Regions from separate parts of the Klebsiella sp. PK18 genome, predicted to be linked through region 2. Evidence: predicted binding sites of a transcription regulator. Region 2 holds the regulator's gene; each other region holds the start of a gene.

Region 1 (6,355 bases), 1.3 Mb from region 2:
GACTGGCCGAACCGGCCAAAGCAGAAGGTGTGCTACGAAACCGGCAAAGCGGCGCAAACCGAGTATGAGGTGCTGGAGTACGCGGAGGACAACACCGCCCGCGTGCGCCTGAAGCCGATTACCGGGCGCTCGCATCAGCTGCGCGTGCATATGCTGGCGCTGGGGCATCCGATCCTTGGCGACCGCTTTTACGCCACGCCGGAGGCGCTGGCGATGGCCCCGCGTCTGCTGCTGCACGCCGAGACGCTCACCATCACCCACCCTGCCTACGGCAACGCGATGACCTTTCGCGCGCCGGTCGACTTTTAGGATGTCCCCGGTAGCGCCTTGCCGCCGGGGAATACTGACCCGTTAGTCGCGGGCAAACCACGCATCAATCATCTGCTCAACGCGCGCCACGACGAGATCGGTGTCGTGGCGACGGCTGCGCGCGCAGGCGTGCGCCGGCTCATCACACAGCAGACAGCGGCGCTGCGACTCACCCAGCGACTGACGTCCCACCTGCCCGTTCTGTGGACAGATCACATCGATATCCCACAGGCGTCCCAGCGGATGGCTCTGCTCCAGCGTGCTGCACATCGCTTTGATTTCGCTGGCCGGGTGCGCCACGCACCACAGCGCTTCGGGCCCGGTCGGCAACCACAGCACCTGACGATCCAGCGCTTGCCAGCGGTGCTTCCACAGCAGCTGGTCGCAGGCCTGGAGGGCAACGCCCATCATGTTGCGATAGCGAATGCTGTCTTTCACCGCCCCCGGGGTCACCAGGGTCAGGGAAATAACAGGCTGCTGATAATGGGCCAGCCAGTCAGCCTGGCGGGCTGCACGCTGCTCTTTCGCCGCCAGCAATGCATCGATGCTGACGCCCGCCTGGGCGGGAGTATCCACTGACATTAATTCCTCTCCTACATATGATAAATGCGACAGCGCCTGGGCTGTCATGATGATGGATGCGATAGCCGATCGCGCGCTGATTGTAACGCTAAATGCGGAGCATTTAGGATACAGAACGCAGATATTTTCTGCGTTCTGTAGCGGAAAATGGCAGATTTATCGCTTAGCGCAGCGTTTAATCACGCCAGATAGTGGCTGAGGAACAGCAGTCCCAGCGAGACATTTATCGCCCCGCCGATGCGGGTAGCGATCTGCGCGAACGGCATCAGGCTCATGCGGTTACCGGCGGTCAGGATCGCCACATCGCCGGTGCCGCCCTGCCCGCTCTGGCAACAGGAGACAATCGCCACATCGATCGGGTGCATCCCTATTTTTTTACCCACAAAGAACCCGGTCGCCACCAGCGCCGAGACGGTACTGACGATCACCAGAAGGTTGGTCAGCGTGAAGGCGTTTACCAGTTCCTGCCACGGGGTGATCGCCACGCCGACGGCAAAGAGGATCGGGTAAGTCACCGCGGTGCGGAAGAATTTATACACCATCTGCGATCCCTCCTGCAGGCGTGGAGAAACCACGTTAGCCAGCTTTAACAGCACCGCGAGGAACAGCATGCCCACCGGCGCCGGCAGGCCAATCAGTTTGTGGCCAAGCATCCCCATCATATACAGCAGCACCGCCAGCAGCGCGCCGGAGGCCAGGGTCCCGACGTCGGTTTTGCCGCTCACGCCTTCGCTCTCGCCGAGGCTACGGGTTTCATTGCTGCGGTTCGGCATCAGTTGCCCTTCACCGGTGAGATGCGGGGAGCGCTTGCCGAGCTGGTTGAGGCAGCCGGAGATAACGATCGCCGTCAGACTGCCGAGCATCACCATCGGCAATATCCGGCCCAGCGCCACGCCCTGCTCCATATGCATCAGCGCGGCGTAACCCATTGACAGCGGGATCGCCCCTTCCCCCACGCCACCGGCCATGATCGGCAGCACGATAAAGAAGAACACCTGGAACGGCTCCATGCCCAGCAGCGTGCCGACGCCGATGCCCACCAGCATGCCAACCACTTCGCCACACAGCATCGGGAAGAAGATCTTCAGAAAGCCCTGAATCAGCGTGGTGCGGTTCATACTCATGATGCTGCCGACGATGATGCAGCAGATGTAGAGATAGAGGATATTGGTGGATTTATAGAATTTGGTGGTGGATTCCACGACCACATCCGGCAGCAGACCGTAATGGACCAGCGCGGAAGGAATAAAAGTGGCGCAGATCGCCGCCGCGCCGAGTTTTCCCAGCACCGGCAGGCGCTTACCAAACTCGCCGCAGGCGAAGCCAAAGAAAGCCAGGGTGGCCACCATCACCACGATATCGCTCGGCAGTTTACCGCCAAGGCAGTCGAGGGCAATCAGCCCCCCGGCCAGCAAAAATAGCGGCAGCGGGACGATCCCTACCTTCCAGTTATCCATGATGTGCCACCAGCGCTGCTTCAGCGTGGTTTTCGGCGTATTGATCGGTTCAAGGGTTGCAGAGAATGCATTGTCTGTGGTGCTCATAAATTCAGCCCTGTCGTTATTATTCATTTTCAGCGTAAAGGGACAGCGGCGTCGTTAATGTGAAGCTCCCCAGATTAAAAAAGAAGTTTTAATGGTCACTATGGTTTTTATGGTTTCTATTCACGGAACCGCTAAGGGGTGATATATCTCTGATTTATTATTGTGGTTTTTATGGTTTTTATTCTCTCTGAGGCGTTATTTCCACTGAGTCCCCCGCCGACAGCCAGCGCCTGCGCAGACGATCACAACTTCTTCTTAACATTTACGTCACGTGACAGAAAAATGATAGAGTGCCGATATGGTGAATACGCAGTACGGGACCTATGAAGCTCTCTTTTCAATATAAGCTGTTTATTTCGCTGGTCGCCTTTTTCTCGGTCCTCTTTATAGCGCTGGGCATTTATTATTATTTTGACGCCAGCCGCCAGCTGTATCAGGAGATGAGTGGCCGGGCCAAAATTCAGGCTGAAGAGATAGCCCTGATGCCAAATTTGCGTCAGCAGGTCAGCCAGCACGATCCGCAGGCGATCCGGGCGTTTATGCAGCAAATCGCCGCCCATAGCGACGCCAGTTTTATCGTCATCGGCGATCGTCAGGGCGTGCATCTGTTTCACTCCGTCCATCCGGAGTGGGTTGGCACGCGGCTGGTCGGCGGCGACAATCAGGCGGTGCTGGAGGGGCACACCATCACCACCATTCGCAAAGGCGGCCTCGGCGTCTCGCTGCGCAGCAAAACGCCCATCGTCGATGACGAGGGGCAGGTGATCGGCATTGTCTCCGTTGGCTACCTCACCAGCTATCTCGACAGCATCACGCTGACCAAAGTGATCAATATTTTTATCGCCGCCATCCTGCTGCTCATCGCCCTGTTTATCTTCTCCTGGTACTTTACCCGCAGCATCAAGAAGCAGATTTTTTCGCTCGAGCCGCGGGAGATAGGCCTGCTGGTACGTCAGCAAAAGGCAATGATGGAGTCGATCTTTGAAGGGGTGATCGTCATCGATCACCAGCGGCGCATTGAGGTGATTAACCATGCCGCCCGCAGCCTGCTGGGGCTCAGCCAGCCTGCCCGTCAGCTGCGCGGCCAGTCAATCGACAGCGTCATTTCGCCGCAGCCCTTTTTCGCCAGCGGCGACATGCTCGAGCGTGACACTCATGACGAGCTGTGCCGCTTCAACCAGCTGACCGTGCTCGCCAGCCGGGTGCGCATTATGCTGGAGAATACGCTGCAGGGCTGGGTGATCACCTTCCGCGACCGCAACGAAATCAATGCCCTCACCGCCCAGCTCAGCCAGGTGAAGCGCTATGTCGACAACCTGCGCATCATGCGCCACGAGCAGCTCAACCGGATGACCACCCTCTCCGGTCTGCTGCATATGGGTCACTATGACGAAGCGATCCGCTATATTCAGGCCCAGTCGGAGCATGCCCAGGAGCTGCTGGACTTCATCTCCTCGCACTTCCACTCGCCGACGCTGTGCGGCCTGCTGTTGGGCAAAGCGACCCGCGCCCGCGAAAAAGGCGTGGCCCTGAGCTTCGACCCGGCCTGTCGTATCGATCGTCCGCTGCCGTCGTTAAAGGAATCCGAACTGATCTCCATCATCGGCAACCTGCTGGATAACGCCATCGAAGCCACGCAGCGCGCCGAGCTGCCGCACGAGCCGGTGGAAGTGCTGATTCAGCTCAACGCCCGGGAACTGATCATCGAAGTGGCTGACCGCGGCGTCGGCATTCGTCCCGATATTCGCGACCGCATTTTTGAACGCGGCGTGACCACCAAAACCCGTGGCGATCACGGCATTGGTCTGTATCTTATTGAACATTATGTCACTCAGGCGGGCGGCACCATCGAAGTCGCCGACAACGCGCCGCGGGGAACCATCTTCACCCTGTTTATCCCGGCCGACGCGCCCGCCTGTCCGCAAACGGAGGCCCACAATGCATCATGACCTGGTCGATGTGCTGATCATTGAAGATGAGAGCGAGCTGGCGCGCCTGCACGCCGAGCTTGTGCAAAAACACCCGCGACTGCGGCTGGCAGGCATGGCGGCCTCCCTCGCTCAGGCGCGGCAGTTGGTCCACGCCAGTCCGCCGCAGCTGGTGCTGCTGGATAACTATTTACCGGACGGCAAAGGCGTCACGCTGATGACCGACCCGGTGCTGGCAACCACCCATTGCTCAGTGATCTTTATCACCGCCGCCAGCGATATGGAAACCTGCAGCCTGGCCATCCGCAACGGCGCCTTCGACTATATCCTTAAGCCCGTCTCCTGGAAGCGGCTGAGCCAGTCGCTTGAGCGCTTTATCCAGTTTTACGATCAGCAGCGGGAATGGAAAATCGTCGATCAGCAGAACGTCGATTCTCTCTACCAACTGCAGGCGAAGAACTTCCGCGTGGATAGCGGCAGTAAGGGCATTGAAGAGAAGACGCTGGCGCTGGTGCAGGGATTGTTTAGCGGCCGGGAAGCACACTGTTTTTCCGTCGATGAGGTGGTCAGCGCCGCCGGGCTCAGCAAAACCACCGCCCGGCGCTATCTGGAACACGGTGTCGAGACCGGCTTTCTGGAAGTGGAGATGCTGTATGGAAAAATCGGCCATCCGCGGCGGCTGTACCGACGCGCACAGCCTAAAAACTAAAACCCCTCGCCGGACGGGAGGGGCGGGAAAACTCAGAAGCCGCGCTGCTCTTTGATCAGCTCCCAGGCCTTCTGGATCTCCTGAGCTTTCTGTTTGGCCATCTCCATCATCTCCGGCGGCAGCCCTTTCGCCACCAGCTTGTCCGGATGATGTTCGTTCATCAGCTTACGATAGGCGCGCTTCACCGTCGCCGCGTCATCGGTCGGTTTCACCCCCAGCACATTGCAGGCATCTTCGAGGGTTGGCCCGCGCTGCGCCTGCTGCCAGCCGGCATTGCCGCCGTGCTGACCATACGATTGCTGCTGCGAACCGCCGCCAAACTGGGCGCCGCCCTGCATCATCCGCAGGAATTGATCGAACTGGGCGCGGGAGATGCCAAGCTCGTCAGCGATGACGAACAGCACTTCACGTTCGTTGGGGTGCAATTCGCCGTCAGCGAACGCCGCCTGCAGCTGAATTTCCAGAAACATCCGAATCAGATCGAAGCGCCCAAAGCAGACGCTGCGCAGCTGACGCATCTTCTCGCGCAGCGGATAGTTGTCGGCCTTGCCGTCGCGAAACGCCTGCTGCGCCGCCGTACGCGATGCGCCGTGCAGGTTCATGCGATCCATCAGCACATTGGCGACATGAATATCAGCTTCGGTGACGCGACCCTTGGATTTGGTCAGATGCCCCATCACTTCAAAGGTGGTGGAAAAGAAGAGCGACTGGCGTTCCTGTTGATTGGCGAAGAGATTCAACCGGCGACTGCGCGCCCGGTCAAACATATGGCCCACCAGAAAGCCGAGCACGACGCCCCAAAACCCACCGCCCATCAGCAAAGCCACTGCCACGCCAATCACTTTACCCAAATACTGCATAGACTCCCCAACTGTTTATCGCCGTTAAGCTCGAATATGACCGCACGTTACCCGGCACTCGCGCCTCGGTCAATTGTGGGACATAGCCTATAATTTGCTTTATCATACTCGTCATTCAACAGGGTGCCTAACGCTCGGGCTCGAAACGGGCAGGATTAACACTAGCGTGATAATGTTGAGTAAGTTAGGCTCTGACCGTTTGCAAGCCGCTGCCACAAGATGATGGAACAATAAATACAACGTATGAAAAAACGTATTCCCAGCCTCCTGGCTACGATGATTGCCAGCGCCTTGTATAGCCAACAAGGCCTCGCTGCCGATCTCGCAACGCAATGTATGCTTGGCGTGCCAAGCTTTGATCGTCCGCTCGTGGAAGGGCGGCCTGGCGATCTGCCGGTGACGATTAACGCCGATCATGCGAAG
Region 2 (6,355 bases):
AATTGTTCTGGTGCTATGGTTGAAATCATCCCCACAGACATGACGCCCCCCGAAAACGATTCGCGTGAGTTCCATCCGATGCGCGGCGTGGGCAATCGTCATCTGCAAACCATGCTGCCGCGGCTGATCCGCCGTAAATTGCGCTTTACCCCGCACTGGCAGCGCCTTGAGCTGCCGGACGGCGATTTTGTCGATCTGGCCTGGAGCGAAGACCCGCATCAGGCGCGCCATAAGCCGCGCCTCGTCGTCTTTCATGGTCTCGAAGGAAGCCTGCACAGCCCGTACGCCCATGGTCTGATCCATGCGGCGATGCAGCGCGGCTGGCTGGGCGTGGTTATGCATTTCCGCGGCTGCAGCGGCGAACCTAACCGCAATAACCGCATCTATCACTCCGGCGAAACAGAAGATGGCACCTGGTTTCTGCACTGGCTACAGCGCGAGTTTGGTCCCGCGCCGACTGCGGCCGTCGGCTATTCACTGGGCGGCAATATGCTGGGCTGCCTGCTGGCAGAAGAAGGCGACCGCTGCCCGCTGGATGCGGCGGTGATCGTCTCCGCGCCTTTTATGCTGGAAGCCTGCAGCTATCATATGGATAAGGGCTTCTCGCGGGTTTATCAGCGCTATCTGCTCAATCTGTTAAAAGCCAATGCCTCACGCAAGCTGAAAGCGTATCCTGGCTCACTGCCTGTCGATTTACGCCAGCTTAAAGGGATGCGCCGCATCCGGGAATTTGACGATATGATCACCGCCAAAATCCATGGTTTCGCCGATGCGCTGGATTATTACCGGCAATGCAGCGCCATGCCGCGGCTCAGCGATATCACTAAGCCAACGCTCATCATTCACGCGAAAGACGATCCATTTATGGATCACCACTCCATACCACCGCAGGAGCAACTGCCGGCGAACGTTGAGTATCAATTAACTGAGCAAGGCGGCCACGTTGGTTTCGTCGGCGGCACCCTGCGTAAGCCGGAGATGTGGCTGGAAAGACGCATCCCGGACTGGTTAAACCGTTGGCTGGAGGTCCCCGTATGATTATTCCCTGGCAGGATCTGGATCCCGAAACGCTGGATAACCTGATTGAAAGCTTTGTGTTACGTGAAGGCACCGATTATGGTGAACATGAACGTTCACTTGCCGATAAAGTCGCCGATGTAAAACAGCAGTTGAAACGCGGAGAGGCGGTTCTTGTGTGGTCGGAACTGCATGAGACGGTCAATATTATGCCGCGCGCGCTGTTTAACGGCTAAGGCGACGCCACTACATCGTTTAACCAGGGAGTTGTTATGTCTGCCAAACATCCGGTGATCGCCGTCACGGGCTCCAGCGGCGCGGGCACTACCACCACCAGCCTTGCCTTTCGCAAAATCTTCGCGCAGCTAAACCTGCACGCCGCGGAGGTGGAAGGCGATAGCTTTCATCGCTACACCCGCCCGGAAATGGACATGGCGATCCGCAAGGCGCGGGATCAGGGCAAACATATCAGCTACTTTGGCCCGGAGGCGAACGACTTTGGCCTGCTGGAGCAGACCTTTGTCGACTATGGCCGCCACGGAAAAGGCCAGTCGCGGAAATACCTGCACACCTATGACGAAGCCGTACCGTGGAATCAGGTGCCAGGGACTTTCACCCCCTGGCAGCCGCTGCCGGAGCCGACAGACGTACTGTTCTATGAGGGGCTGCACGGCGGGGTTGTCACGCCGCATCATGATGTCGCCAGCCATGTCGACCTGCTGGTCGGCGTAGTGCCTATCGTTAACCTCGAGTGGATCCAAAAGCTTATTCGCGACACCAGCGAGCGCGGCCACTCCCGGGAGGCGGTGATGGACTCAGTCGTCCGCTCGATGGAAGACTACATCAACTTCATTACCCCGCAATTTTCCCGCACCCATATCAACTTTCAGCGCGTGCCGACGGTAGACACTTCCAACCCGTTTGCCGCGAAAACTATTCCCTCGCTGGACGAGAGCTTTGTGGTGATCCATTTCCGTAACCTGCAGAATATCGACTTCCCCTGGCTGCTGGCGATGCTGCAGGGGTCGTTTATCTCGCACATGAACACGCTGGTGGTGCCGGGCGGTAAAATGGGGCTGGCGATGGAGCTTATCATGACGCCGCTGGTCGAGCGCCTGATGGAAGGCCGCAAGATCGGCTAACAGAAAAAACCCCGGCCAGGCCGGGGTTGAGATGCTTCACAACGGCAGGCGAAGACTACGCCTCGATCACTTCATAGGAGTGGGTGATCTTCACCGCTTTTTCCAGCATCAGCGCCACCGAGCAGTATTTCTCTGCCGACAGATCCACCGCCCGGGAGACCGCGGCATTTTTCAGCGCCTTACCGGTGACGATAAAGTGCAGATTAATATGCGTAAACAGACGCGGCGCCTCTTCGCGGCGCTCCGACGTCAGCTTCACTTCGCAGTTGGTCACCTCATGGCGACCTTTTTGCAGAATAGAAACCACATCGATCGCACTGCAACCGCCCGCCGCCATCAGCACCATCTCCATCGGGCTGGGTGCCTTATCCCCGGAGTTGCCATCCATCAGAATCTGGTGTCCTGACGCGGACTCCCCGATAAAGGTTAACCCTTCAACCCATTTCACACGCGCTTGCATAAAATTTAACTCCAGTATCGCAATTTTCCTGTCAGATTACGCGCACATAACAATTCTCGCAACGGAAGGCGACCTGCGTCATGCTGAAGCGAGACACCAGGAGACATGCGGCGAAAGCTATGCTAAAACAGTCTGGATGCTACAGTATTACATTGATGTACTGCATGTATGCAGAGGAGTTCACATTACGGGCTGTCGAAAAATCATCAGCCAGCTTCCCAGGTATAGGGAAACAATACGATTGCATGCCCGGACGCCGTGTAGTGTCGGCGCCCGGAGATAGCTTATAACAGAGGATAACCGCGCATGGTGCTTGGCAAACCGCAAACAGACCCTACCCTTGAATGGTTCTTGTCTCATTGCCACATTCATAAGTACCCATCAAAGAGCACGCTGATCCACCAGGGTGAAAAAGCAGAAACGCTGTACTACATCGTTAAAGGCTCCGTGGCTGTACTCATCAAGGATGAAGAAGGTAAAGAGATGATCCTCTCCTACCTCAACCAGGGCGATTTCATCGGTGAATTAGGCCTGTTTGAAGAGGGTCAGGAGCGTAGCGCCTGGGTACGGGCGAAAACCGCATGTGAAGTGGCCGAAATCTCTTATAAGAAATTCCGTCAGCTGATCCAGGTTAACCCGGACATTCTTATGCGTCTCTCTTCGCAAATGGCTCGCCGTCTGCAGGTCACGTCTGAGAAAGTGGGCAACCTCGCCTTCCTCGACGTGACGGGCCGTATCGCCCAGACGCTGCTGAACCTGGCGAAGCAACCTGATGCCATGACCCACCCGGACGGTATGCAAATTAAAATTACCCGTCAGGAAATTGGTCAGATCGTCGGCTGCTCTCGTGAAACAGTTGGCCGTATTTTGAAAATGCTGGAAGATCAGAACCTGATTTCCGCACACGGTAAAACTATCGTCGTCTACGGCACCCGTTAAGTTGCTAAGCGGCGTATTGCTCCTGCAGTACGCCGTTTTTGTTTTTCCCTCATGTGGCGCAGGCTGATTTACCACCCGGAAGTCAACTATGCACTGCGGCAAACGCTGGTGCTGTGTCTGCCTGTGGCCATCGGTCTTCTGCTCGGCCATCTCCAGCAGGGGCTGTTGTTTTCCTTAGTGCCCGCCTGCTGCAACATTGCCGGTCTTGATACCCCGCATAAGCGCTTTTTCAAACGCCTGATTATCGGCGGCTGTCTGTTTGCCGGATGCAGTCTGGTGGTGCAGTTGCTGCTCGCCCAGGCCATTCCTTTGCCGCTTATTCTCAGCGGTCTGGCGCTATTGCTCGGCGTCACCGCGGAGATCAGTTCGCTGCACGCTCGCCTGCTGCCCGCGTCGCTGATCGCCGCTATCTTTACCCTGAGCCTGGCGGGCAATATGCCCATCTGGGATCCACTGCTGATCTACGCTTTCGGTACGCTGTGGTACGGCGTGTTTAACTGGCTCTGGTTCTGGCTGTGGCGCGAACAGCCGCTGCGGGAGTCGCTCAGCCTGCTTTACCGGGAACTGGCTGACTATTGTGAAGCCAAATACAGTCTGTTGACCCAGCATACCGATCCGTCGACCGCCCTGCCGCCGCTGCTCACCCGCCAGCAGAAGGTAGTCGACCTGATTACCCAGTGCTATCAGCAGATGCATATGCTGGCAGCCAACCAACGCAACGATCACAAGCGTCTGCTGCGGGCGTTCCAGGTTGGGCTGGATCTACAGGAACATATTTCGGTTAGCCTGCATCAGCCAGAAGAGGTGCAAAAGCTGGTGGAACGCAGCCATGCCGAAGCGGTGATCCGCTGGAATGCCCAAACCGTCGCTGCCCGCCTGCGCGTACTGGCGGATGATATTCTCTATCATCGCTTTCCGCAGCGCTTTCAGATGGATAAACAGATTGAGGCTCTGGAAAAGATCGCCCGCCAGCATCCGGACAACCCGGTCGGTCAGTTCTGCGCCTGGCACTTTAGCCGTATCGCCCGGGTGCTGCATACCCAGCGCCCCCTGTATGCCCGGGATCTGATGGCCGACAAAGAGCGTCGTTTACCGCTGTTTCCCGCGCTAAAGAACTATCTGTCGCTGAAATCACCCGCACTGCGCAATGCCGCGCGCATCAGCGTGATGCTGAGCGTCGCCAGCCTGATGGGCAACGCCCTGCATTTGCCGAAGCCCTACTGGATCCTGATGACGGTGCTCTTCGTCACGCAAAATGGCTATGGCGCCACGCGGGTGCGAATTGTTCACCGGGCGGCGGGAACGCTCGCCGGCCTAGTCATCGCCGGGCTAACCTTGCACTTTCACGTTCCGGAGAGCTATACCCTGAGCGGGATGCTGCTGATTACCCTGCTCAGCTATCTGATCATCCGTAAACACTATGGCTGGGCGATGGTAGGCTTTACGGTGACGGCGGTGTATACCCTGCAACTGCTGACGCTCAACGGCGAACAGTTTATTGTCGCCCGGCTTATCGACACGCTTATCGGCTGCCTGATCGCCTTCGGCGGGATGGTCTGGCTGTGGCCGCAGTGGCAGAGCGGCCTGCTGAAAAAAAACGCCCACGATGCGCTGGAGGCCGACCAGCAGGCGATTCGCCTGATCCTCAGCGCCGATCCAAAAGCCCCCGCGCTGGCCTATCAACGCATGCGCGTCAACCAGGCGCATAACGCGCTCTACAACTCCCTGAATCAGGCGATGCAGGAGCCCGGTTTTAATACCCACTACCTGGAAGATATGAAGCTGTGGGTGACGCACAGTCAGTTTATCGTCGAACACATCAACGCTATGACCACCCTGGCCCGGGAGCATACGATGCTCACCCCGGATCTTGCCCAGCGCTATCTCGAATCTTGTGAGATTGCCTTGCAACGCTGCCAGCAGCGGCTGGACAGCGATGGTCCCGGCAGCGCAGGGGATGCTAATATTCTGGAGTCGCCGGAAACAGAGGTGCCGAACGGTCCGTTAAGCACCCTGGAGCAGCACCTGCAACGCATTCTGGGCCATCTGAACACCATGCATACCATATCGTCAGTAGCATGGCGTCAGCGGCCGCATCATGGCATCTGGCTGCGGAAGATCAGCCGTTAATCACCTTTGCCACTGCCTGGGCAAAACGCGCCATCCCCTCGGCAATATCCTGCTCGTCGATGATCAGCGAGGGAACAAAACGCATCACGTCCGGCCCGGCGTTGAGCACCATGACGCCGGCTTGCGCAGCGGCATAGAGGAAATCACGCGCGCGGCCCTTGTGCTGCGGCTTGAGTTCGGCGCCAATCAGCAGGCCCATCCCGCGAATATCACTGAACAGATCAAATTCAGCATCCAGCTGCTGCAGGTGTTTGACGAACAGTTCGCGCTTCGCGCTCACGCCATCCAGCACCGCCGGGGTATTGATTAGATCGAAGGCGGCGTTGGCGACCGCGCAGGCCAGCGGGTTGCCGCCGTAGGTTGAGCCATGGGAACCCGCATGGAAGGCGCTGGCGATCTCATGGGTGGTCAGCATGGCGCTGACCGGGAAGCCGCCGCCGAGCGCTTTGGCGCTGGTCAGAATATCCGGCGTCACACCGTAATGCATATAGGCGAACAGCGATCCGGTACGTCCCATACCGCACTGCACTTCATCAAAGACTAACAACGCCTGGTGCTGATCGCACAGCTCACGCAGCCCCTGCAGGAAGGCCGGCGTCGCTGCCGTCACGCCGCCTTCGCCCTGAATCGGCTCCACCACCACTGCGCAAGTGTGGTCATCCATCAC
Region 3 (6,355 bases), 200 kb from region 2:
TTCAGCCGCCGTTTCAACGACGACCTGCATGGTTTCGAGGTTATGGATATTGAAAGCCGGCACGGCATAACCCTGTCGTTGAGCTTTTAACAGCATGTTTTTACTGGAAATGATGTACATTTTAGTCCTCTTTTCAATTTGTAAGTTATTTGCATTAAATAACCTTCAATTTGAAAGTAATGTAACGATCGTCTCGACTTTTAGGTGTGATCCACCGCACACAATGATGAATTGATTTTTAAAATGAAAGTTAATAATATTTTTAATGTTTCTTTTTTAAAGTTTTAGCAGGGAAGCGCTTTCTTTGTAACTATATGATTAATATTGATTAATTTATTTATGGCAAGATGGAAGTTCAGCCGCGGTTTGACATTACGATAGGGAAATTTAAAAATGAAAGTTATTCCAGGAGAAAATAATAAGGCATAAACCGTGGCAAAACCGTCAACCAGCCTGCTGAAAAGGCGCTTGGACATCGCAGAGATCGTTCGTAAGAACGGCGAGATCAAAGTCGACGATCTGGCCGAAATGCTGGCTGTTTCCGGAGTGACAATCCGTAACGATCTCAACTACCTCGAGCAGCAGGGCTACTTAAAACGCTCCTTCGGCGGGGCGATTTATACCGCCCAGGCTGGCGCGCCGGTTGCGGTGATGCGGGAAGCACCAGCCGTCAGGGATAAAGCGCTGGAGACGGAAATGGCTCGCCAGGTGGCGGCGCAGATAGAAGATGGCGAAACGCTATTTTTAGGCCAAGGTTCCATTTTGCGTAAAGTGATCCCCTTTCTGGCCAACAGAGAAGAACTTTGCCTGCTGTTAAACGATCTGGGCCATGTCGCGCTGGCGCAGGAGTTTTTAAATGGGGAAACCGTTCTGCTTGGTGGGGTGCTGTCCGGGCAGGGGCGGATTGTGGAGGGCGATCTGGCGCTGAAAGCGTTAGGTCATTACCGGCCATCACATGCGCTGATTGCGGTGGATCATATTGCCGAAGACGGTACGCTGAGCGTGCGTAACGAGGCCACAGCACATCTACTGAATGAGGCTGTGGCGCAGAGCGAAAGAGTTATCGCGATTGTTGCGTCCAGACCGGTCTACGGTGAGAAACGTTATGCTGTCGGTGAATTGCAACAGATCAGCAGCGTGGTGACCCCGCAGGTCGTCGCGGCAGAGTACCATGCCTGCTTCCTCGCTGCGGGTTTGACCAACAGCTATACCAACAATGAATGCCTGACATGGCTCAACACGGCTTTGCATAAGACAAACCAGGAGCGGTGATGAACGTAACCATTTGCACCATCGGCGAACTGCTGGTGGAGTTTCTCGCCAAGGAAGAGAATCAGGGTTTTTCCCGCCCCGGTGAATTTTGGGGGCCCTATCCCAGCGGGGCGCCGGCAATATTTGCCGATCAGGTGGCAAAGCTGGGTTTTGGCTCTGTGTTGTTTAGCTGCGTGGGCAACGACGCATTTGGCGAGATGAATATTGCGCGTCTGGAGAAAGATGGCGTTAACGTCAACGGTATCGCCATGCTGCAGAAAGCGACCACCGGTAGCGCCTTCGTCAGCTATCGTAGCCAGGCGCAGCGCGATTTTATTTTTAATATGCCTAACAGCGCCTGCGGTTTGCTGACTGCCGACCACATTGATGAGGCGCTGCTAAATCAGTGTCAGCATTTTCATATTATGGGATCGTCGCTGTTCTCGTTCCGTATTATCGATGCGATGCGTAAAGCGATTGAAAACATTAAAGGCCGCAACGGTACGGTGTCGTTCGACCCAAACATTCGCAAAGAGATGCTGAACATTCCCGAGATGTCGCAGGCGTTTGAATACATTCTCGATTACACCGATATTTTCCTGCCGAGCGACGGTGAGCTGGATTATTTTGGCCTCAATCCGGAGCGCAATGAGCAGATCCTGGTTGATAAGCTATTGAAACGCGGCGTGAAGCATGTGGTGATTAAACGTGGGCCGCGTGGCGCCAGCTACTTTAGCGCCAACGAGACACACCATGTCGCCGGCTTCAACGTGCCGGTGGTGGATCCGACTGGTGCCGGGGATTGCTTTGGCGCCACCTTTGTCAGCCTGTTCCTCAATGGCGCCACGCCGCAGGAGGCGCTGAGATGGGCAAACGCCAGCGGCTCGTTGGCGATTAGCCAACGCGGCCCCATGGAAGGCACCTCGACGCAGGCGCAGATCCGCGCTTTCCTTGCCGCACAGCATCCGTAACCAACAAGCCCGGATAAATCCGGGCTAAAAGTGGTTAAATTCTCACGCTCTCGATCAGGTCACCGGCGCCGGGTTAAACACCGCCAGCTGGTTGTGCAGGCCCCATTGATCGGAGAAGGTTTTCTTGCGTCCGCTGGCGACGTCGAGAATAAATTCGAACAGCTTCCGCCCGACATCCTCAATCGTCTCTTCGCCAGTGGCGATGGTCCCGGCGTTAATGTCCATTAAATCATACCAGCGGTTGGCCAGCTCGGTACGGGTCGCCATTTTTATTACGGGTACCGCCATCAGGCCATACGGCGTGCCGCGACCGGTGGTGAACACCTGCACGGTAATGCCAGAGGCGACCTGCTGGGTGCCGCAGACAAAATCGCTGGCGGGGGTAGCGGCATAAATCAGGCCGCGTTTGGTCGGGCGCTGGCCTGGAGAGAGCACCTCGACGATGGCGCTTTTACCTGATTTAGCAATAGAACCCAGCGCTTTTTCCACCACGTTAGCCAGGCCGCCTTTTTTGTTGCCGGGGGAGGGGTTGGCGCTGCGGTCGGTTTTGCCCATGTCGAGATAGTTATCGTACCAGGCCATCTCTTCCAGCAGGCGTTTGCCGACCTCTTCGTTAATCGCCCGCGGGGTTAACAGATGGATGGCGTCGCGGACTTCGGTCACTTCCGAGAACATCACCGTCGCGCCGCAGCGCACCAGCAGGTCGGATGCATAACCCACCGCCGGGTTGGCGGTCACACCGGAGAAGGCGTCGCTGCCGCCGCACTGCATGCCGACCACCAGCTCTGAAGCCGGACAGGTTTCCCGCTGGCGCTGGTTCAGTTTCGCCAGGTGGCGCTCGGCGACCTGCAGAATGTCATCGACCATCGATTTAAAACCAACATGCTTTTCATCCTGCAGGCTGACGATGCTGGCGCTGTCCACCGGGATACTTTTGACGTCTTCCGTGCCCTGCAGCAGGCGTTCCGGCTGCAGCTTTTCACAGCCGAGGCCAATGACCATCACCTCGCCGCCGAAATTCGGGTTGAGGGCGATATTGTGGATAGTGCGAATTGGCACTACCGCCGCCGGTGCATTAATCGCCACGCCGCAACCGTAGAGGTGGTTCAGGCCTACCACGCCGTCGACGTTGGGGTATTTCGGCAGCAGGTCGCGTTCAATGATTTTCACCACATAATCAACCACGCCCGCAACACAGTGCACGCTGGTGGTGATGCCCAGCAGGTTCTTGGTGCCCACGCTGCCATCGGCATTGCGGTACCCTTCAAAGGTATAGCCTTCCAGAGGCGGTAGGGGTTCAGGCACTTTGGTCGCCAGCGGCAGGGTGTTCAACGGCGGGGCGGTGGGCAGTTCCACCAGCGATTCGTCAATCCAGCTTCCCTGTGGGATGTCGCGCACGGCGAAGCCAATCACTTCTCCGTAGCGGATGATTTCACCGCGGGCAGGGATATCCACCAGGGCTACTTTATGACCCTGTGGGATGTGTTCGACGAGCGTCAGGCCGTCCGGGAAACGTGTTCCGGCGGTCAATCCCCGATCGTTGACAATAATCGCCACGTTATCTGTCGGGTCAACTTTAATATAAAACGCGGTTGGCGATTGTTGTCGAATTGCAATGTCAGCCATTGTCCAGTCATCTCCAAACAGGTGCTAATAATAAAATAAAACGCTAATTCATTTACTACGTATCAGTATGATGGAATAAAGGATGTCAGCTGTATTGATTTTAAAATGTGATCTACATCACTCCTTGCTGAGGTGGTAACCCCAGCAGGGCAGGCAATCGTAAGAACTGTGGATTAGCGCCCATGGCTTATGGCATAAGCCTAATTTTAGCGTTAAATAATGACTTTATATTGTGGTTATGCATAGTGTCTGGCGGAGGCGTGCTGATTATACTGAGTCATGTTTTTGAGGTATTCGATATGCGAATAGATAGCTTCAATATCGTCTTTTAAATAAATAAGAAACCGCTTAAAGCAATTATAAAAGGTGTTCTGTGCCTGAGGAATGTCTAAATGATTCTGGATTCTACATTAGATGAGAAAAAAGGAATACCGACCCGCTATTTAATTCTATTGATGATATTTGTCGTGACGGCGGTGAACTATGGCGACCGCGCGACGTTGTCTATCGCCGGTACTGAAGTCGCGAAAGAGCTGGGGCTCAGCGCGGTGTCGATGGGATACATTTTTTCCGCCTTCGGCTGGGCTTATCTGCTGATGCAGATCCCTGGTGGTTGGCTGCTGGATAAATTTGGATCGAAGAAGGTTTACTCATACAGCCTGTTTTTCTGGTCGCTGTTTACCTTCCTGCAGGGCTTTATTGATGTGTTCCCGCTCGCCTGGGCTGGGGTCTCCATGTTCTTTATGCGTTTTATGCTGGGCTTTTCCGAAGCGCCCTCGTTTCCCGCCAACGCCCGCATTGTGGCGGCCTGGTTTCCGGCCAAAGAGCGGGGCACCGCTTCGGCTATTTTTAATGCGGCGCAATATTTTTCGCTGGCGTTATTCTCGCCGCTACTCGGCTGGCTGACCTTCGCGCTGGGTTGGGAGCATGTCTTTACCGTGATGGGGATAATAGGGTTTGTGCTCACCGTCATCTGGGTGAAGTTTGTGCATAACCCCACCGATCATCCGCGAATGTCCGCGGCGGAGCTGAAGTATATCTCTGAAGGCGGCGCGGTGGTCGATATGGACCACAAAAAAGAGACGACCCAGGCGGCCGGGCCGAAGATGGATTATATCCGTCAGTTGCTGACCAACCGAATGATGTTAGGCGTATTTTTCGGTCAGTATTTCCTCAACACCATTACCTGGTTCTTCCTGACGTGGTTTCCGATCTACCTCGTGCAGGACAAGGGAATGTCAATTCTGAAAGTCGGCTTCGTGGCTTCAATTCCGGCGCTGTTTGGTTTTGCCGGCGGCGTACTGGGCGGGCTGTTTTCGGATTATCTGATTGGCCGCGGCTGTACGCTGACTTTTGCGCGTAAGTTACCGATAGTACTCGGAATGCTGCTGGCATCGTCCATTATTCTGTGTAACTACACGGCCAGCACGCCGCTGGTTATTACGCTGATGGCGCTGGCGTTCTTTGGTAAAGGCTTTGGCGCGCTGGGCTGGCCGGTTATCTCGGATGTTGCGCCGAAAGAGATTGTTGGCCTGTGCGGCGGGGTATTCAACGTCTTTGGCAATGTGGCCTCGATCGCCACGCCGCTGGTTATTGGCTACATCGTAAGCGAACTGCACTCATTCAATGGCGCACTGATTTTTGTTGGCGGCTCCGCGCTGATGATGATGGTCTGCTACCTGTTTGTGGTTGGCGATATCAAACGTATGGAATTGCAGAAGTAAGCAACGATTAACGCAAGGTAAAAATTATGGATAACGCAATTTTCCCGAACAAATTTAAGGCCGCGCTGGCGGCTCATCAGGTGCAGATTGGCTGCTGGTGCGCGCTGGCTAACCCGATCAGTACTGAGGTGCTGGGTCTGGCCGGTTTCGACTGGCTGGTGCTGGATGCGGAACACGCGCCGAACGACGTGACCACGCTTATCCCACAGCTGATGGCGCTGAAGGGCAGCTCCAGCGCGCAGGTAGTCCGTGTGCCGACCAATGAGCCGATCATCATCAAGCGCATGCTGGACATCGGCTTCTATAACTTCCTGGTGCCGTTCGTCGAGACGGCTGAGCAGGCGGCGCAGGCGGTGGCGTCGACCCGCTATCCGCCGGAAGGGATCCGCGGGGTCTCCGTTTCCCACCGCGGCAATATGTTTGGCACCGTGCCGGACTACTTCGCCCAGTCCAACAAGAACATTTCCATTCTGGTGCAGATTGAGAGCCAGACCGGGGTAGATAACGTCGAGGCGATTGCCGCGACCGAGGGTGTGGACGGGGTGTTCGTTGGCCCGAGCGACCTGGCTGCCGCTTTAGGCCATCTCGGCAATGCCGCCCATCCTGAGGTACAGCACGCTATCCAACATATCTTTGCCAGCGCGAAGAAACACGGTAAGCCAAGCGGCATTCTGGCGCCAGTGGAAGCTGATGCGCGCCGCTATCTGGAATGGGGGGCGACTTTCGTCGCCGTCGGCAGCGATCTGGGCGTCTTCCGCTCAGCAACGCAGAAACTTGCTGATG

Evidence for each region. The regulator CRP, encoded in region 2, controls carbon source genes, mostly activating them, when cyclic AMP is high. The targets are predictions, from matches to a motif close to ATGTGANNNNNNTCACAT.
Region 1: AC3EMD_RS23390 (2-hydroxycarboxylate transporter family protein) is a predicted target of CRP. The motif match lies at 2,493-2,510, and genes of this name have one in related genera.
Region 3: garD (galactarate dehydratase) is a predicted target of CRP. The motif match lies at 3,954-3,971, and genes of this name have one in related genera.

What each region holds. Positions count from the first base shown of each region.
Region 1 covers NZ_CM173493.1:4,757,204-4,763,558, forward strand. The annotation lists gene rluA (bifunctional tRNA pseudouridine(32) synthase/23S rRNA pseudouridine(746) synthase RluA) at 1-309, shown strand, start outside; gene citX (citrate lyase holo-[acyl-carrier protein] synthase) at 352-891, opposite strand; gene AC3EMD_RS23390 (2-hydroxycarboxylate transporter family protein) at 1,071-2,435, opposite strand; gene AC3EMD_RS23395 (ATP-binding protein) at 2,759-4,384, shown strand; gene AC3EMD_RS23400 (response regulator) at 4,374-5,072, shown strand; gene djlA (co-chaperone DjlA) at 5,105-5,932, opposite strand; gene lptD (LPS assembly protein LptD) at 6,176-6,355, shown strand, end outside.
Region 2 covers NZ_CM173493.1:417,726-424,080, reverse strand. The annotation lists gene AC3EMD_RS01960 (hydrolase) at 40-1,038, shown strand; gene AC3EMD_RS01955 (YheU family protein) at 1,035-1,253, shown strand; gene AC3EMD_RS01950 (phosphoribulokinase) at 1,290-2,159, shown strand; gene AC3EMD_RS01945 (OsmC family protein) at 2,215-2,619, opposite strand; gene crp (cAMP-activated global transcriptional regulator CRP) at 2,926-3,558, shown strand; gene AC3EMD_RS01935 (YccS/YhfK family putative transporter) at 3,610-5,688, shown strand; gene argD (bifunctional acetylornithine/succinyldiaminopimelate transaminase) at 5,678-6,355, opposite strand, start outside.
Region 3 covers NZ_CM173493.1:614,627-620,981, forward strand. The annotation lists gene AC3EMD_RS03040 (tagatose bisphosphate family class II aldolase) at 1-120, opposite strand, end outside; gene AC3EMD_RS03045 (DeoR/GlpR family DNA-binding transcription regulator) at 469-1,272, shown strand; gene AC3EMD_RS03050 (sugar kinase) at 1,272-2,222, shown strand; gene garD (galactarate dehydratase) at 2,277-3,848, opposite strand; gene AC3EMD_RS03060 (MFS transporter) at 4,241-5,572, shown strand; gene garL (2-dehydro-3-deoxyglucarate aldolase) at 5,599-6,355, shown strand, end outside.